4 regions of the Gordonia malaquae genome follow, and region 2 is predicted to be linked to each of the others. Evidence: riboswitches for the same ligand, from Rfam matches in the RefSeq annotation. Region 2 holds a riboswitch; each other region holds the start of a gene.

Region 1 (4,735 bases), on a different contig from region 2:
CCTGGCGTATCTGGACGCGGCCCCGGCGGTGGTTCTGGCACCGGTCAATCTGATGTCGTGCCTGGGGCTTCGTCGTTCACGGCGCGGCGCGACGGTCGGACATTTCGCGGCCACCGAGGTGACGTCGCCGGTGGGATCGGCCTGGCTGCTCGCCGGACTCGACCGGATCGACGCCCCCGAACCCGCACGATGTTTCTACCGCGAGCACGTCGAGGCCGATGCCGTCCACGAAATCGTCATGCGAGACGAGGTGGTCGCCTCCCTGCTCGCGGACGAGCCGTCCCTGCACGACGACGTGCTGTTCGGGATCAGAGCGTTGCAGGTGGTGGAGAACCGTCTGGACGCCGCCTTCACCACCGCGTGGGAGACGGGCGAGCCTCTGATGGGTCAGGACTCCACGGGTCGGAACCTGGTTCCGATCCGACCGTGCAGGTCGGGGGAGATCTCGTTGATGAACTCCAGCGTCTCGGCCTTCTCGGCACCGCGGTACGGCGTCGGCACGTAGTCGTTGAATCCGGCGTCGCGCGACAGGCGGGTCGGGATCACCCGGTACTCCGATCCCGACACTCGCTCGCCGGTGACGGTGAGGCGAGTCTGCAGGATCATGGTGCGCTTGTCGGACGGGTTGGTGTTGCCGCCGAATGAGAAGTTGCCGAGCGAGTAGGCGATCAACTTGCCCTTGTACGTCGACATCGACTGGAGCACGTGCGGATGTGTGCCGATGACGGCGTCGGCGCCCTGATCGATCGCGAACTCGGCGAGTGAGGTCTGCACCTCGTACGGCCGATTCTCCGCCTCGATTCCCCAATGAAAGAACGGGATCACCACCTGTGCACCCTCCGCCCGGAGGGTTGAGAAGTCGGTGCGGACTTTGGCACGGAATGGCACGGTGTCGGCCCAGGCTTGATAGCCGACGAGTCCGACCCGGACACCCTTCACATCGCGGATCACGCGGAAGTCGTACGTCGAGCCCTCCGACTCGTGGCCGGTTCCGACGTAATCGACGCCGACGGCGTCCAACGCGCGAGTGGTGTCGTCGAAGCCCGCCTGGCCGTAGTCGAAGGTGTGATTGTTGGCCAATGTGACGACGTCGATCCCGGCGGCGGGCAGCGACTCGGCGACCGCGGGGTCGCCGTAGAAGTGGTAGGTCTCACCGTCGCCCTTGTACCGCTCGCGGCGCTCGCCGGTGAGGGCGACCTCGAAGTTCGCCACGGTCAGATCGTCCGCGGTGAAGTAACGTTTCACGTTCTGGAAGAAGTAGTCGGGAGACTTGCCTGCGCGGGCCCACAGTTCGGGGAGGGTGCCCCCGCCGAAATCCTTGTCGGTGCCGAGGATGTTGTCACCGACCCAGCTGATCGTGATGGTCCTGGTGCTCGGAACGTTCTGCTCGGTCGGGACAGGGGATGTCTCGGCTGCGAACGCCGCGCTGTCGACCGACTGCAACATCAGCGGAGCGGCGCTTCCGCCGACGGCTGACACGGCCGTCATCATCACGGCACAGAAGCCGATTCGTCCCGATCGCACCCGAACATCCAACCCGGTTGCGCAGACCGCTGCAAGCCGTCGAACGGTGTAACTCGGGTACGATCACTCCGACGTCACGGTGTTCGGGAAGTCCGGTGAGAAACCGGCGCGGTACTCGCCACTGTGAGCAGGTCCGGCGGGACCGAGAAGTCAACGTCTTCAGCCACTGGGCAGCGCCCGGGAAGGTTGTTCCGCCGGTAGACCCTGTTGAGCCAGGAGACCGGCCGTGACCGACCCCCGAATAGGTTTTCCACGAGTAATGGAAGGCGGGCGTACTTTGCGTACCCGTTTCACAGTCGGCGCCTCGATCGCCGCGATGTCGTTGTTGTTGGCCGGCTGCACAAGCACGAACGGCGGTGACGAGACGACGTCGGGCGCGATCACCGTGCAGAACTGCGGCCGGACAGTGTCGTTGAGCGCCTCGGCGAAGGCCGCGATCACGTTGAACCAAGGAGCGACCGAGACCGCCCTGTCGATCGGTGCAGGTGAACAGCTGATAGGCACCGCATATCTCGACGACACGATCGCGCCGCAGTGGGAGCAGGCCTACAACAAGATTCCAGTGCTCGCGAAGGAGTTCCCGGACCGCGAGACCGTGATCACGCGTAAGCCCGATCTGCTCCTCGCGTCGTACGGCACGGCGTTCGACGAGAAGGCTCTCGGCAGCCAGGACGAGTTGGACGCTCTGGGCATCGCCACCTACGTGTCGCCGTTCGCGTGCAACGACAAGACCAAGCGTGCCGAGTCGTCGTGGGATGCGATCGCCGGCGAGACCTCCGACAACGGTGTGCTGTTCGGCCGCACGGATGAGGCAGACGCGGTCAACGAACGGATGCGTGACGAACTCGCGGCCGTCGAGGCGTCAGCGGCCGGGCGTGGCAAGTCGATCTTCTGGTACGACAGTGGAACCACCACGCCCTACGTCGGCGGTGGGAAGGGCGGCCCGCAGTTGATCATCGACGCGGTCGGCGCCCGAAACGTGTTCGCTGGCATCGACGGCAACTGGGCCGACGGGGATTGGGAGAGCGTCGTTCGGGCGGATCCGGACGTGATCGTGCTGGCCGACGCCTCGTGGGACACGGCACAGGCCAAGCGGACCTACCTGGAGAACGATCCGGTGTTGAAGAATCTGAAGGCAGTCAAGGCCGGGTCTTTCGTCGTGCTGCCGTTCTCGACGAGCACACCGGGACCCCGCCTCATCGACGGGGCGGTGACCGTGTCCGAACAGTTGGCGAAGCGCTGACCGTCACGAGATCGGCTTCGGCCTACCTCGGCTGGATGGTCGGTCTGACAGTTCTGCTCGTGGTGAGCATGGGCGTCGGGGTGTTCGCGGGTTCGGCCGACATCGGACTCGGCGAGGTGTATCGAGCCGTCGCGGGCCAGTTCGGGATCGGGTCGGGTGTTGATGCGAACACCGCCTACATCGTGGTGGATCTGCGTCTGCCCCGCGTGGTCGAGGGCGCGGTGGTGGGGGCCGGGCTGGCATTGTGCGGGGCCGTCCTGCAGTCGTTGACGGGCAACGTCCTCGCCGATCCGTACATTCTCGGACTCGCGTCCGGGGCGTCTGTGGGCGCCACGGCCGTCCTCACGCTCGGAACCACTGTCGCCGGGCTGGCAGGCGGTCCGGCGGTGTCGGTCGCGGCATTCGCTGGAGCGATGCTGGCGTTGCTCACCGTGTTCGCGATCGCGACCACTCGGACCGGCGCGTTGCTGCCGGGCCGGTTGATCCTGGCGGGTGTCGCCGTCGCCCAAGCCGGCGCGGCCCTCAGCGCGATCATGATTCTGCGGGCCGACACTGGAGCCGCGGATCGGGTCATGCGCTGGACACTCGGATCGCTGGCCGGTGCACGCTGGTCGACGATGCCGCTGCTCCTGACCGTGGTCCTGGTCGCCGCCGCGGTGATCGTGCTGGTGTCGAGAACCCTCGATGCGTTCGCATTCGGTGAGCGCAGTGCCACGTCGCTCGGTGTCAACGTCACCGCCACCAGGTGGCTGCTGTACTCGATCGTGTCGGTCTGCACCGCGGTGATGGTGGCGCACAGCGGGATCATCGGATTCGTCGGTTTGGTGGTGCCGCACGCGGCGCGGATGATCGTCGGGCCTCTGCACGTGCGGTTGCTGCCCGTGGTGCTGCTGGTCGGGGCGCTCCTGCTCGTCTGGGCGGACGTACTGGCCAGAACCGTCGTAGCGCACCAGGAGATCCCGGTGGGTCTGGTCACCGCCGTGATCGGCGTGCCTGCATTCGTGTGGCTGCTCCGGCGCAGAGGAGGCGCCGCGTGAACGAGCATCCTCCGGAGATCCGCGTGATCGATGCGAGTGTCCATGTGAAGTCGAAGGTTCTCCTTGACGGGGTCTCGTGCACTGCACCCTCCGGGGCGGTGACCGGTCTGATCGGGCCGAACGGGTCGGGCAAGACCACACTGCTCTCGCTGGTCGCCCGATGGCGCAGGCCGTCGTCGGGGACGGTCTGCATCGACGGGCAGCCGGTGGAGGAGTTCGGTCGCCGGGAGTACGCACGACGAGTCGCCGTCGTCGAGCAGCATGTGGCGACCGAACTCGACCTCACCGTGGAACAGGTGGTCGGGCTGGGCGCCATCCCGCACCGGACAGGCTGGGCGGTGCCCTCGAGCGTCGCCGACGTCGACGATCACCTCGCCGCGATGCGCATCAGCCACCTGCGTTCTCGCACCTGGCAGACGCTCTCCGGAGGAGAACGGCAACGGACGCAGGTCGCGCGGGCGCTCGCTCAACGTCCCGAGGTGCTTGTACTCGACGAACCGACCAACCACCTCGACCCGGCGGCCGCGTACGACCTGCTCGCCGGAGTCCGACAGAGTGGGCGCACCGCGCTCGTCGCACTTCATGATCTGTCGCTTGCGGCGGAGTTCTGCGACCGACTCGTGATCCTCGACCATGGTGCGCTGGTCGCCGAGGGCCCGCCGCACGAGGTCCTGACGAGTGAACTCCTCGCCGACGTGTACGGTCTCGACGCCGAGGTCGTCGCACACCCGCGCAGCGGAAGACCGCTCATCATCACCTGCGGCACCGTCGACGGGCCGAAACGGTGACGGCGGACTGGGTCGTCGTCACTGCACCCACCGACCGGGGCGGCGATCCGGCCGACGAGGTGGCCGCGGCGCTGGTACACGCCCGACGCCGATTCCCCGGAATCACTGTTCGCACCGCGGTCCTCGGAGGGCAGTCCACCGTC
Region 2 (4,735 bases):
GATCAGGTCGGTCCGGTGCTTGGGGTACAGCACACCCTTGCTGATCTCGCCGACCTGGTGACCTGCGCGGCCGATGCGCTGCAGCCCGGACGCGACCGACGGCGGCGCCTCCACCTGGACCACCAGGTCGACAGCACCCATGTCGATGCCCAACTCCAGGGAGCTGGTCGCCACGACACAGCGGAGGCGGCCCGACTTGAGGTCGTCCTCGATGGCCGCACGTTGGTCCTTGCTGACCGAGCCGTGGTGTGCCCGAGCGAGTACCGGGGACGCGCCGCGGGTGGATCCAGACGTCGACACCATCGACGGCATACCGCCCGGGACCTGGGGGTTCGCCGCATCGAGATCCACCGGGTCGCCTGCTCTCGCCGCGGCGATCTCATTGAGGCGAGCAGTGAGTCGTTCGGCCAGGCGCCTGGAGTTCGCGAACACGATCGTCGACCGGTTGCGTTCGATCTCGTCGACGATCGACTCCTCGATGAACGGCCACAGCGACCCGGCGGTGGGGGAGAACGCATCGTCCAGACCGTCGAGGTCACCGGCCGACGGCGGTGCCGGGATGTTCGCCATGTCGTCGACGGGGACCTCGACGCGCAGGTCGAACGTCTTCGCGGCGGGCGGTTTGACGATTGTGCATGGTGCCGACCCGGACAGGAACTCGGCGACACGCTCCTCTGGGCGGACGGTGGCCGACAGCCCGATCCGCTGTGCGCGCGAGGAGAGCAGGTCGTCGAGTCGTTCCAACGACAATGCGAGGTGGGTACCGCGTTTGGTGGACGCGACGGCGTGCACTTCGTCGATGATCACCGTCTGCACCGACGTCAGCGTCTCGCGCGCCGATGAGGTCAACATCAGGTACAGCGACTCGGGTGTGGTGATCAAGATGTCTGGAGGCGTGCGTTGCAGGGCCCGTCGATCGGCAGTCGACGTGTCGCCGGACCGGACGCCGACCGTGACGTGCGGCGGCTCGACACCCATGCGTGCCGCGGTGTGCGCGATACCGGTCAGAGGTGCGGCGAGGTTGCGTTCGACGTCCACGCCGAGGGCCTTCAACGGCGAGATGTACAAGACGCTCACTCCCGATCGTGGAGATCCGGAGTTCTGTGTGAGGGAGTCGATGGCCCACAGGAACGCGGCGAGGGTCTTGCCGGAGCCGGTCGGTGCGATGACCAGCGTGTCATCGCCTTTCGAGATGGAGTCCCATGCTCCGAGCTGAACGGGCGTCGGCGCGGCGAAAGCACCGGTGAACCACTCTCGGGTCGCCGGCTGCATGCGCTGAAGAACGGCTGCGCGTGTGGCCACGACTCCATTGAATCCCATGCCACCGACAACTCCGCGTCCGAGGCGCGGTACGCTGCCGAAATCCCGGTGCGGGAATTCGGTGAGAATCCGAAACGGTCGCGCCACTGTGAGTCGGACCCGTGAGGGGCTGGCGAGTCAGATGTCGCCCCGGGTGTGCATATCCATTGGGCGGACGCGAAATCCGCAGGACAGGAATAGATTCCCATGACCGTTTCATCGGCACAGACGGCACCGCGAGCTCTCGCGCTCCCGGACCTCTCCGCGGCTTCGGCGGCACTCACCCTCACCGCAACGGTGCTGGTCGCATCTCTCGCGTACTACTTCCTCGGCTACGACCAGGGCGCCGTCTCCGTCTTCGGCAGCGACACCCACGTCCACGAGTTCGTGCACGACGCGCGTCATTTCCTCGGCTTCCCCTGCCACTGATCAACGGACCGGGAGAACAAGAGAAAATGGAACGCACTTTCATCGGCGCCGGACTGCTCAGCGGTCTGGTCGCCGGAATCGTCAGCTTCATCTTTGCGCGGATCTTCATCGAACCGCGGGTAGCCGAGGCCATCGACTACGAGGACATTCGATCCCACGCGGAATCCGAACTCGCAGGCGGAGCGCACGACCACGGTCACGAACTGTTCAGTCGCTCCGTGCAGGAGAACATCGGAGCCGGAGTCGGCACGGTCGTCTTCGCGGTAGCGATCGGCGCGCTGTTCGCTGTCGCATTCACGGTGGCGTGGGCGATCATCGGCCGACGCAGGCCGGAGGCCGACCCGCGCACCCTCGCAGCGTCACTCGGTGGCGTCGCGTTCGTCGCCGTCATCGGCGTGCCGTTCTTCGTGTACCCGCCCAATCCGCCTGCGGTCGGGGAGGAGGACACCATCGGGGCACGGTCCAGCTCATATCTGACATTGACGCTGATCTCGATCGTGCTGGCCGTCGCAGCGGTCGTGCTCGCGGTGTGGCTGTCGGACAGGATCGGTGGGCTGCAGGCCGGAGTGTCGGCGGCGGTCGCCTACCTGATCGGCGTGACGGTCACCAGCGCTCTGCTGCCGAGCTTCCACGAGGTCCCCGGACCCGTCATGGACGGCGATCGAATCGTGGCACCGGGATTCCCCGGCCAAGTGATCGCGGACTATCGCGTGTACGCCATCGCCAACCAGGTTCTGCTCTGGGCGGTGCTGACAGTGGTGTTCGTGGGTCTCATCGGGCTGATGATGCGCCGCACGGCCGCCTCCGCGCAGCGTTTGGAGTCAGTGCAGGCCTGATGCCGCTCACCGTGATCGTCGCCGGCCGGACCGCACCCAATCGTGCCGTTCGGTTCGGCGGCGAGACCGACCCGCTCGACGAGCGAGGCCGACGTGACATCGAGAGCCTCGACATCGTGGTTCCCCGGGGAGTGCGTGTGGGACCGGAGACGTCGGTTCGCGAGACCGCCAGGATCCTGGGAATCAACGTCGAGCCGGACCCGTCGTTGGCGACCGTGGACATCGCACGGTGGCTCGGCGTGGAACCGCAGGACGTTCCTGCCGACGAACTGGAAGCGTGGTTCACCGACCCCGACGCGCGCCCTCACGGTGGGGAGACGATCACCGAGTTCGTCGACCGAGTAGTCTCCGCGACAGAGGGGTTCGACGGGCTTGTCGTGGTGGCGTCGCCTGTCGCGCAGGCGCTCGCGGCTGTGTCGCCCGGTGCGTACTTCGAGGTGTCGATCCGGCCGGGGTCGGCGTTCACCACAACGACGGTTCGCCCCGCAGAGCTGTCCGACCGAGACGTCGCTGCCAGTCGCGATTGAGCCACAGCTCGACGATCTCGGGTTTGGTCCCCGCCTGCCCGGCCCAGCGGTGAATGAGGTTCGAGTATCTCGCGTAGCTGCGCACCGAGAACTGCGAGGCGCCCGCGCCGACCATCCAGCCATAGCGGACCAGGCTCGCCGCCGAATAGGTGTCGAGCAACTGTGGGCGGTCCGGCCCCGGACCGTGGATCGCCCATCCGTACAGGGACATCAGCGAGTGGCCTACACCCGGTGCGACAGGCCACCCCGACCAGTTGCGGAATGCGCCCGTCTCGACGAGCGTCGGGACTCGCTCACAGGCGTCGAGTGCTCGGGCGATCATGTCGAACGGACGTGACGTGTCGTGTGGATCGCGGACGTCGGGAAACCGCCGGAGGCCTCCGCGACCGTCGTGCGACCGAAGCCACGCAGCGCACAGGTACAGACGGTTGAGTGTCGGTTCGGGACCGAGATCGAGCCGGGTGCTCGTGGCCTCGAGGTCTCCGCGCCGGATGTGTCCGACGCCGGACTCGATCTGTGCGCCGTCGGCATCGGTCGCGTACACGCGGGCGGGGATGCGGAGCCTCGCCAGTCGATTGTTCCATTGGTCGAGATCAACCGTCGTGTAGTCTTCCAACACAGCTTCCGCATACGGCTGGTGATGAGACCAGAGGACGCAGTCCTTCGGCACCACCAGTATCTCGTCACCTCGATTCATGCCGCGAGCATCGCACACACGTACGACAATTCCTGTCCTCAGTCAGCGGGGAAGGACGCGGCGATCGTGTTGATCAGGGCACGGTAGCGGCCGCCGTCGTCGGAGAGCGTCTTGCCGCTGCCGATGACGGCCACGGACAGTTCGCGTTTCGGGTCGGCCCACATTGCGACGTGCGTGAGGCCGGTGTGTCCGAACGCTTCGGGTGCGCGACGGCCGAACGGGCCGAAGTAGTGCGACCCGAGCATGAACCCCGTGCCCCACCGCAGTGGCGAACCGGATGTCGCAACGTCGGGCCGCAGGACCCTTCGCTGTCGGCGGGCGCGCGCCACGGTCTCCGGCCGCAGTACACCCTCGCCGCCGCGCAGCAGCATCTCGGCGAATCGGGAGAGCTCCCGCGCTGTTGACACGCCATTCGACGACGGAACGGCGCTGGTCAGAAAATCGGGGGAATTGGATGCCGTGATGGTGGCGGCCAAGGTGTGTCCGGTGGACAGCACGAACGCCGTGTCGATCGGCACCCGAACGCGGGGGCCGGTCACATGGCTGTGCGCCACCTCGACGAGTTCGTCGGCATGTACTCCGAAGTTGGTCCACCGCAGTCCGAGTGGGCCGGTCACCTCGTCGGCCACATAGTCGCGGATGCCGCGGCCCGCGGCGGCCTCGACGATCTCGCGGACCAGCGGGCCCCAAGTCAACGCGTGGTAGATGTGCAGCATCCCGGGTGGATGGACGGCCCAGAGGCGATTCAGGCTCCGCCGCACGTAGTCGCGATCATCCGCGCGCAGGGGGTCGTCCAGCCCGGCGAAGGCGAACGGCACGCCCGCGCGGTGTGTCAGGACGTGATCAACCGTCGTCGACGACTTGCCCCGCGTCCCGTACCCGGGGATCAGGTCGGCGACGCGGTCGTCGAGCCGCAGCAGGCCCTGGTCGATCAGCCGCCACACCGC
Region 3 (4,735 bases), on a different contig from region 2:
CAGCATCGGTGCCGCAGTCCGCCGACATCCCGAGGGTCTTACCGGGCAGCCACTCCAGGTTGCCGTGTTTGCCGACGTGGACGACGGCATCGGCTCCGAAACCCCACCCGTCGGTGTCGGCCCGCGATGCGAGCCAGCGGTAACTCGCCAGGTAGTGGTGACTCGGCGGCAGGTCCGGATCGTGGTAGATCGCGACGGGGTTCTCGCCGAACCCGCGGGGCGGTTGAACCAGGAGCACGATGTTCCCGAACGTCATGGCGGCGATCACGATGTCGCCGTCCGGATTCGCCGACCGGTCGACGAAGAGCTCGCCGGGTGGCGGTCCCCAATGCTCGATGACCGCTCCGCGGAGACCGTCGGGCAGCGTCTGGAACCAGCGGGTGTAGTCGGCCGCGCCCACCCGGATCGGATTGGCCGCCAGTGCCTCCTCTGTGAGCCAGTCGGCGTCCTGGCCTCCGGCGTCGATCAGTGCGTGCATCAGTGCATCGGGATCGTCGGCATCCGGGGTCGCGCCGAGGCCCGGCACGTCGCCGGCGACCTGGTAACCGGCGTCGCCGAGCGCCCTCAGCAGATGAACGAGGCTGCGCGGGGTGTCGAGGCCGACGGCGTTGCCGATTCGTGCATGCTTCGTCGGGTAGGCCGACAACAGCAGCGCGATGCGGCGCTCCGTCGCGGGGAGGTGACGCAGCCGAGCGTGCCGGACGGCGATTCCTGCGACGCGCGCGCAGCGCTCGACGTCGGGCGCGTAGAACGGCAGACCGTTCTCGTCGAACTCCTTGAACGAGAACGGCACGGTGATGATCCGGCCGTCGAACTCGGGTACCGCGACCTGGCTAGCGACGTCGAGCGGCGACACCCCGTCGTCCTGGGACTCCCAATCGTCACGCGACGATGTGAGGCACAGCCCCTGCAGGATCGGAATGTCCAGAGCCGCAAGACGTTCGACGTTCCATGCTTCGTCGTCTCCGCCTGCGCCCGCCGTGGCCGGCGTGGTGCCGCCTGCCGCGAGCACAGTCACGATCAATGCGTCGAAGGTGCCGAGATGTGCGATCAGTTCGTCGTCGGCGGCACGCAGCGAGGCGCAGAACACCGCTTCTGCTTGCCCGCCGTGGTTCTCGATCGCGGTGCACAGGGTGTCGACGTACTCGGTGTTTCCAGCGAGGTGCTGGGCGCGGTAGTACAGGACGCCGACGCGCGTGTCGACTGCGCTCGATGAACCGGAAGACTCGCTCGACCGGTCGGAAGACTCGCTTGATCGGCCGGAAGAGTCGCTTGACCGGCCGGACGGGGTGCGTTCCAGGACTCCCCAGGCGGGAGTCTCGACGGGAGGAGCGAAGCCGAGACCGGTGAGCAGCACGGTGTCGGACAGGAAGTCGTGCACGGCGGCGAGGTTCGCGTGACCGCCTGCGACGAAGTAGCTGTGGGCCTGAGCGGCGACGCCTGTCGGAACCGTCGACATGGCCATCAGGTCCGGGTCGGGATTGAGTTCACCGGACAGGACGATCACCGGAACCTGCTGGGCAAAGACGGCGTCCAGCCCCTCTTCCCACGCCCGTCGACCACCCAGGATTCGGACGACGACGAGATCGGCGCCGTCGATGAGGGCGGGGATCTCGTCGAGCAGGATGCGGCTCGGGTTCGCCACCCGGTAGTCGGCGCCGCAGGTGGCGGCGGTGCGCAGATCGGTGTCGGACGTGGACAGCAGCGTGATCACGGCGTACTCCTCGCCGGGAATACGCGCCCGGCATCGTGGGGACGGCCGAGGCTTCTCGGCCTGACGACGTGGGTCTGGCTCGGACCGGCGAATGAACACCGGGTCCTCACAGTGGCGCGACCGCGCCGGTTTCACACCGGCTTCCACATCGAGTTCGCCGCCAATCGTAGCCAGCCCGGCGACAACTAGGCTGAACGGGTGAGCATTCCCGCAGACCGCTGCCCCGGTGTCTTCCGGACCCACCAGGCCGCCGACGGCGCGTTGGCCCGGATTCGGGTGCCGGGCGGCGTGATCGCGTCCGAAGCTCTCGACGCCCTCGCGCTGGCGGCTGACGAGTTCGGAGACGGCACCATCGAACTGACGGTCCGCGGAAACCTCCAGGTCAGGGGGATCGCAGAGAACGATGTCGCGGCGTTCGCGGAGGCCGTGATCGCGGCGGGCCTCGCGTCGGACTCGGCCCATGACAGGGTCCGCAACGTGATCGTCTCTCCGTTCAGCGGCAGGGTCGGCGGGCTCGCCGACCTGCGGCCTTTCGCGGATGCACTCGTCGACGCCCTGGTGGCCGCTGACTGGTCGGCGGTCCTGTCGGGCCGGTTCTGGTTCGGCTTGGACGACGGACGCGGCGACGTCCTCGCCAGGACGACGGACGTCGCGGGTGTCGCGGTCGACTCGGACCACGCCGTCGTCGTGATCGGCGGCTCACACGTCATCGGACCGGTACCGCTGCGCGATCTTCCCGATCAGATGGTCGCGGTCGCTCGGGCGTTCCTCGACGTCGCCGACGGTGCGTGGCGGATCTCCGACCTCGACGAGGACCGTCGTACCACGTTGTTCTCCACCCTCGGGGCATCGGCCGAGGGGCCGCTGCCGGTGTCACGTCATCCCGAACCCCGTGTCGGATGGTTCGACCAGACCGACGGCCGCGTGATGCTCGGTGCAGTTGTGCCGTTCGGCAACCTCAGCGCCGAACAAGCGCGATACGCGGCCGCGATCGGAGTGCATGTGTCGATCACGACCGAACGCGAGATCTTGATCGGTGACCTCGACGAAGCGGTCGCCGAAACCGTCGTCCGAGTGCTGGCTCCCCTGGGTTTCATCTTCGACTCCCGCTCCCCCTGGACCACGCTCACCGCGTGCACAGGATCACCCGGCTGTGCGAAGTCGGCCGCCGATGTCCGGACCGCCTTGCGCGATCACGTCGCGGACCTCGACCCGGACGCCGATGCACCGCCGCATGGACACTGGATTGGATGTGATCACGGCTGCGGATCTCCGGCTCGGAGCCATATCCGCGTCCTCGCATCCGCCGACGGCACCCTTCGACGTGTCGACTAGCTCCTTCTGTCGCGCCCTGTCGTTTGTTGAGCGCAGTTGATTGTCGAGCGCAGTCGAGATTGTGTCGACGAACCGAACCTCAACCGTGTTCGGTCAGAACGGGGGCGTCTTGACTGCGCTCGACGGGCCGGCTGGTCGTTCCCGTGTGCGGCGGTTGTGGGCCCGCATTCTCATGCGGTACCGGTGTTTGGCGTCGGTACGCGTCCGCGGGCGCCCCGGGTCTGACTCGGCGGTCGGCCGCGAGGTTGTCGGGGCGTCGTGGTGGACGCACGGGAGGAGCCCGAGTTCGGGCAGCAGCCAGTGGTTCAATGCCCGCGACCGGACGGTGATGCCTTCCGGGGTGGTGGTCTCGGTCCAGATCACACCGTTGGCGTCGACGATCTGATCGTCGAGCCAGCCGTTGACAAACGTCTTCAGACCGTGGTGGAACCGGCACTTCGGATTGAGGTTGCACGGACACGTCGGACCACCCGCGGCCGGGTCGTCGTGGTTGTACTCGGCGACATGATCCAGATCGCACCGGTAGGCGGGCATATCGCACCCCGGGTGGGTGCACCTGCCGTGCACCGCCCGCACGAGGGCGTCGCACGCCGCGGTCGGCCGGTACCCGTTGCTCGGCTGTGACGCCCCGCCCAGCAGGTCGGTGACGTCGAGGTCACGGACCACGGTATCGGTGTCGGCGGCGATGTCGCGGGCATGCTCGGCGGTGATCGGACCGAACCCATCCAGGTAGGCGGGGATATCGGACTCCCCGGTCAGCGACTCCCGCCGAGCCACCACATGCAGTACGACTGTCGCCAGACGGGCCGCACCATCGACGCCCGCCCGGGACGGGCAGTCGTCGCCCGCGCACTGGCAGGCGAAGACCTTGCCGGTGAGCAGCGCGATCACCGCGTCCGAACGCCGCACAGCCTTGCCACGCGGATCATCCGGGCACACGCCCGCGATGATTGCATCGATCGAGTCCTGCGCCAGACGAACGTCCTCGACCGATCCTGTCACCCGCAGATCGGCCAGAGTCCCGTCAACCGGCTCCACCACGACCTTCTTGCGGGGCTTGGCGGCCTCACGAGCCGCCTGGGCGGCATCGGCGTCGTGTTCGGCGACAACAGCAGCGATGATCTCGGTCACCCGCGGACCGGTCAGATTGCCCGCGCCACGGAGTCGGTCGGCGGCCTCTGCGTCGATCACCGCGAGGACATCGGTGTCGACGACTGCAGCGGTCTGATCGAGAGCCAGACGGAACTGCGTGGGCGTGAGGAGACCCCCACGCAGCAACTGTCCGATGGCCGGGACACGTTCCATGCACGAGACAGCCTCGTCGACGAACTTCTCCCCGGTGTGCTGACGAACCCCACGCACAGTCGCGTACGACGCGGCGACCTGACACAGCGGGTCGTACAGGTTGGTGAACGCACCCGTGTCGACGGTCTGGGCAAGGCGCCGTTGGTAGACGCGGTAGATCGCCTCGTACTGATCCCACAAGACCATGCCCTGGAACAGATCGGACCGGGCAGCGAACAACATCAATGCCGCATCAGTGGCATCGGACCCTTCAGCAAGGTCCGGCATCACCATCCGGAAGACGAACATCCCGCCTTCGACGGTGAGCGTCGCCCCGGCCTGATCGGCGAGTGTGGTGTTCATATCAACCCCCTGATTCGAACGTACATTCGATTATAATCC
Region 4 (4,735 bases), on a different contig from region 2:
TGCCAGGCCGGCTGCCTTCAACGTCGTGACGTCGGTGCCGTCGGCGAGGACCGCCGAGCCCGCCAGGGGCGGCTGCAGACCGCATACGGTCCGGAGCAGTGTCGACTTGCCCGCACCGTTCGGCCCGATCAACGACGTGAGGCGGCCCGTCGCCGCCACGGCGGACAGGTTCGAGGCGACTGTGCGGCCTCGCCGTCCCCGATACCCGACGGTCAGCTTCTGAAGTTCGAGCCCGGTCACACCGCACCTCCCTGTGCGCGTCCGCGGAGCAGGACGGTGATGACGACGGGTGCTCCGATGAGGGCGGTCACCGCGTTCAGCGGCAGCGACATGTGATCGCCGGGGAGGTCGGCGAGGGCGCCGCACCAGACGGCGAGGGTCGCGCCGACAAGCGCGCACCCCGGAATCAACGACCGGTGATCGGAGGTTTGGAGCAGGCCCCGGACCAGGTGCGGAATCACCAGGCCGAGGAATCCGACCGGCCCGCAGAACGCCGTCACGACACCGGTGAGAAGGGCCGCCGACAGCAGAGTGACGGTTCGCGCGACACGAAGGTCAACGCCCATCGAGCGGGCGTAGCCCTCGCCGAGGAGCAAGGCGTTCAGCGGTCGGACGGTGAAGAACACGACCAGAATCGTCACCGCCACAATCGGCGCCGCCACCTGGATGTCGCTCCACGACGTCGACGAGAACGTTCCGAGACCCCAGATCATGTACTTCTGGACCGAAGTGGGATCGGCGTAGACGATGAGGACCGCGACGAGCGCGCCGGTCACCGAGCCGAGCATCACGCCGATCAACAGCAGCGTGACGGCGTTGCGGACCCAGACGGCCATCAGCAGGATCACGCCGAGCACTGCCGCCGCGCCCGCCGCGGCGGCCAGAACGATGCCGAGACGACCCCATCCGGCGAGGACTCCGACGAACGCCGGTCCGCCCGCGCCGCCTGCGAGAGCGACGATCGCGACTCCGAGACTCGCTCCCGAGTTGGCGCCGAGGATGTAGGGGTCGGCGAGCGCGTTGCGGAACAGCGTCTGCATCTGCAGGCCGGCGACGCCGAGAGCGGCGCCCGCGATCGCCGACGTCGCGATCCGCGGCAGCCGGACCAGGCGCAGAATCGCGTCATGGCCCGCATCCGACGCAGTGCCGCCGATCAACACGTGCACCACGTCGGACAGCGGCATCATCACCGCACCGATCGCGGCCGTCACCAACACCGACACGACGGCGAAGACGATCAGCGCCGTCCACTTTTCGGCTGTGCCGCGAGCCTTCACCGTGTCGGCGGTGACGGGAGTGGTCACTGCTGCGGGAGCTGGAGGTAGAACGCGAACTTGTGGTCGGGGAAGAGGTCTGGATGCAGGATCGCCGCGAGATCGGCCAGTACGAGGTCGGGACGGAGGACGCCGCGCTCCCAGTAGTCGTTTCCGCCGGTCGCGCTCATCGCCTTCGTCGCGTTCCACGCACGCTTGGCCGGTTGTGCGAACACCCGGTACCGCTCGTCCTGCTTGTACAGGTCGGCGAGGGACGCGACGGTCATGTCGGAGAGGAGCCACGCGTCGGCGTTTCGAGACTTGTCGATGACGGACTCGATCGAGAGACGCAACGAGCCGGTCGACGGGTCCGCGGCCCAGGGGTAGTCGCCGCCCGCGTCACGGACGAGCCGCCCGAAGTAGTTGCCGCCCGCGGCGAGCGTCCACGCGCCGTTCTCGATGCCGCCGAGCAGCACGTCGGTCTTCGGTGCGTTCGTCGTCTTCTGCTGCACCTTGGTGTACTCCGACTTGATGGTGCTGAAGACGTCGGCCGCCTTCGTCTCGGTACCGGTGAGTGCGGCGAAGAACTTGATCCACTCGGCCCGACCGAGTGGACTCGCCTCGAGCCAGTCGGCGTTGGCGAGGACCGGGACGCCCGCCTGCCGCAGTTTCGCGTACGACGGATCCTCGTTGCCGTCGGACACCAGGACGTCGGGCTGTCCGGCGATCACCTTCTCGACGTTGGGCACACCAGCGTCGGCGTACTGGACCACGTCGCCCTCGTCGATCCGTGCGCGGATCTCAGGGGTGGAGACGTAGTCGGTGGAGCTCACACCGGTCACCGTGTCGGCGGCGCCGAGGGCCGCCATCGCGGGCAGATGTGTCGTGGATCCCGAGTACATGCTGCGAATCGGCACCTGAACCTGCGGGGCCTCCGCGAGAGCTCCGTCGAGCTTCGGCGCAGGTGCACCGCAGCGGACCAGGACGTACGACACGGGCCGCGCGCCTGGCGACGGTTCCTTGACCGTCAGGACCTGGTACGACTTGTGGTATTCGATCGCCAGTCCCGACGCGTCGGAGATCGTCGACTTGTCGGGGAAGTAGTCGGTGTTCGCGTCGAAATCTGTGATGCAGTCGCGAGCAGCGCCCGCATCGTTCGACGTCGACTCGGAGCAGCCCGCGACGGCCAATCCGATGACGAGCAGACACGCGATGGTGGCCTTGCGGACATGCGGGTGCACGGCATCCGCCTCTCTCGGGGACACTCCGCCCCGACGACGAGATCAGCTCGAGCGGAGGTCTGGCTGCCGCGTGAAGCGGTCACAGTGGCGGGTACCGCGTCGGATTCACACCGACTTCCCGCGTCGAGGCTGGTTGACGCCATGAAACGTAACACGATCCCCGAATCTCCGACGCAGTCGCCGTGGGAGGGTCAGCGATCAGTCGCGCCGACAGTGCGCCAGAGGAATTCGTAGGCGAGGGCCGATTTGAACGCCGCCTGCTTGTTGTCGGCCGCGCCGCCGTGACCGCCCTCGATGTTCTCGTAGTACCGGACCGGTTGGCCTGCGGCTTCGAGTGCGGCGGTGAACTTCCGGGCATGACCGGGATGCACGCGGTCGTCGCGGGTCGAGGTGGTGACCAGCGTCTGCGGGTAGTCGACATCGGAGCGAACCCGCTGGTACGGCGAGTACGCGGAGATGTACTCCCACTCGGCCGGGTCGTCGGGGTCGCCGTACTCGGCCATCCACGAGGCTCCCGCCAGGAGGAGGTGATACCGCCGCATGTCGATCAGAGGCACCTGGCAGACCAACGCGCCGAAAAGCTCCGGGTACGTGGTCGCCATGACGCCCATCAGCAGGCCGCCGTTCGATCCGCCCTGCGCGGCCAGGGTCGCGGGAGTGGTGAATCCTCGTGCCACGAGATCCCGAGCCACCGAGGAGAAGTCCTCGTACACGAGATGACGTCCCGCCTTCACCGCCTGGGTGTGCCACGACGGACCGTACTCACCGCCTCCGCGGATGTTCGAGTACACATAGATCCCGCCACGCGTGATCCAGTTCCGCGCAGCCACGGCCAGATAGCTCGGTGTCAGCGAGTTCTCGAAGCCGCCGTAGCCGTAGAGCAGGGTCGGGCCCGACTCGACGTCGTCGCGCTTGATCACGAAGTACGGAACCCGGGTGCCGTCGTCCGAGGTCGCGAAGAACTGCTGGGTGCTCACATTCGACGCGTCGAACCGCTCGGGCGACGACTTGATCGGAGCCACCCCGGACACGGCGTCGCCGTACAACAGGGTCGGGGACTGCGTGAACGAGCTCGACGACATCCAGATCTCGTCACTGTGATCGGCGTCGGTGTCGAGCACTCCGACCGTCGCGAGATCCGGGACGCCCGGCAGCTCTGCCGGCGTCCACGTGCCGAACTCCATCGACTGCAGCCGGGTCGCGACGTCGTGCAGCGTCACCAGGATCAGTCGTGTCGCCGTGATCGCGTACGTCTCCAGGCTGGTGTGCGTGTCCGGCGTGAACAGCACAGTATGCGTGCGGTCGCCGTCGAGGAAGCGCTCGTAGTCGAACGCCAACAGGCTTCCGGCCGGCCGTGCCACACCGTCGACGGTCCACTCGGACTTCGGGGTCACCAGCATCACGTCGTGCCGTACCGAGAAGTCGGCGTCCGACGGGACGTCCACCGTGCGCAGCTCACCGTCTCGGAGTTCGAACTGCTCGGCGTTGTAGAAGTCTGTCGACCGGTACACGAAGTGTCGCGGAAAGCCGGGCGTCGGGTCGAACGAGGCGCCGACCGCGACGTCGTCGACGGAACCGGTGAACACCGTCGTCGCCGACGCGAGGTCGGTGCCGCGAGTCCACTGCTTCACCACGCGCGGGTACCCCGACGACGTCCACGATCCAGCACCGTCCGGCTGCTCGCCGAACTCGGTGCCCACGTACACGGTGTCCCGGTCGATCCAACCGACATTCGATTTGTTCTCCGGCAGCACGAATCCGTCGTCGACCCACGTTCGCGACGGGATGTCGAACTCGCGGACAACCGTCGCATCCGCGCCGCCGCGGGACAGCGAGATCAACGCACGGTCGTAGTCAGGTCGAAGCACCGACGCCCCGCTCCACACCCAGTTCTCGTCCTCCGCCGTCCGCAAGGCGTCGACGTCGATCAAGACGTCCCACTCGGGCTCGGTTGATCGGTACGATTCCAGCGTCGTCCGCCGCCACAGTCCGTACGGGTTGGTCCCGTCGACCCAGAAGTTGTAGACGTACTCGCCGCGCCGCCGCACATACGGGATCCGGTCGTCCGACGACAGGATCTCCAACGTCTCCGACTGCATCTGAGCGAACCGCTCCGACGATGTCAGTTCGGCGACGGTCGGCTCGTTGTGCGCGCGCACCCAGTCGAGTGCCTCGTCTCCGGTGACGTCCTCCAGCCACAGGTACGGATCGTCGGTCGTGTTCGTCTCAGCCACGTGGTTC

Evidence for each region. Region 2 has a riboswitch for cobalamin ahead of WFK36_RS15125 (CbtB domain-containing protein). Riboswitches for the same ligand answer to the same signal wherever they lie in the genome.
Region 1: it holds a riboswitch for cobalamin, as region 2 does, so the genes downstream of both, WFK36_RS03460 (ABC transporter substrate-binding protein) here and WFK36_RS15125 (CbtB domain-containing protein) in region 2, are expected to answer to the same signal.
Region 3: it holds a riboswitch for cobalamin, as region 2 does, so the genes downstream of both, cobN (cobaltochelatase subunit CobN) here and WFK36_RS15125 (CbtB domain-containing protein) in region 2, are expected to answer to the same signal.
Region 4: it holds a riboswitch for cobalamin, as region 2 does, so the genes downstream of both, WFK36_RS20360 (ABC transporter substrate-binding protein) here and WFK36_RS15125 (CbtB domain-containing protein) in region 2, are expected to answer to the same signal.

The regions. Positions count from the first base shown of each region.
Region 1 covers NZ_JBBCUB010000001.1:702,165-706,899, forward strand. Annotated here, with positions in the region: gene WFK36_RS03450 (iron-containing redox enzyme family protein) at 1-505, shown strand, start outside; gene WFK36_RS03455 (CapA family protein) at 388-1,536, opposite strand; cobalamin riboswitch at 1,568-1,767, shown strand; gene WFK36_RS03460 (ABC transporter substrate-binding protein) at 1,802-2,767, shown strand; gene WFK36_RS03465 (FecCD family ABC transporter permease) at 2,803-3,804, shown strand; gene WFK36_RS03470 (ABC transporter ATP-binding protein) at 3,801-4,592, shown strand; gene WFK36_RS03475 ((2Fe-2S) ferredoxin domain-containing protein) at 4,589-4,735, shown strand, end outside.
Region 2 covers NZ_JBBCUB010000004.1:147,082-151,816, reverse strand. Annotated here, with positions in the region: gene WFK36_RS15130 (ATP-dependent helicase) at 1-1,320, opposite strand, end outside; cobalamin riboswitch at 1,326-1,466, shown strand; gene WFK36_RS15125 (CbtB domain-containing protein) at 1,507-1,728, shown strand; gene WFK36_RS15120 (CbtA family protein) at 1,755-2,564, shown strand; gene WFK36_RS15115 (histidine phosphatase family protein) at 2,564-3,091, shown strand; gene WFK36_RS15110 (8-oxoguanine DNA glycosylase OGG fold protein) at 3,027-3,788, opposite strand; gene WFK36_RS15105 (serine hydrolase domain-containing protein) at 3,827-4,735, opposite strand, start outside.
Region 3 covers NZ_JBBCUB010000002.1:317,182-321,916, forward strand. Annotated here, with positions in the region: gene cobN (cobaltochelatase subunit CobN) at 1-1,714, opposite strand, end outside; cobalamin riboswitch at 1,763-1,901, opposite strand; gene cobG (precorrin-3B synthase) at 1,913-3,049, shown strand; gene WFK36_RS08540 (HNH endonuclease signature motif containing protein) at 3,143-4,696, opposite strand.
Region 4 covers NZ_JBBCUB010000007.1:67,801-72,535, reverse strand. Annotated here, with positions in the region: gene WFK36_RS20370 (ABC transporter ATP-binding protein) at 1-240, opposite strand, end outside; gene WFK36_RS20365 (FecCD family ABC transporter permease) at 237-1,304, opposite strand; gene WFK36_RS20360 (ABC transporter substrate-binding protein) at 1,301-2,494, opposite strand; cobalamin riboswitch at 2,530-2,654, opposite strand; gene WFK36_RS20355 (prolyl oligopeptidase family serine peptidase) at 2,686-4,728, opposite strand.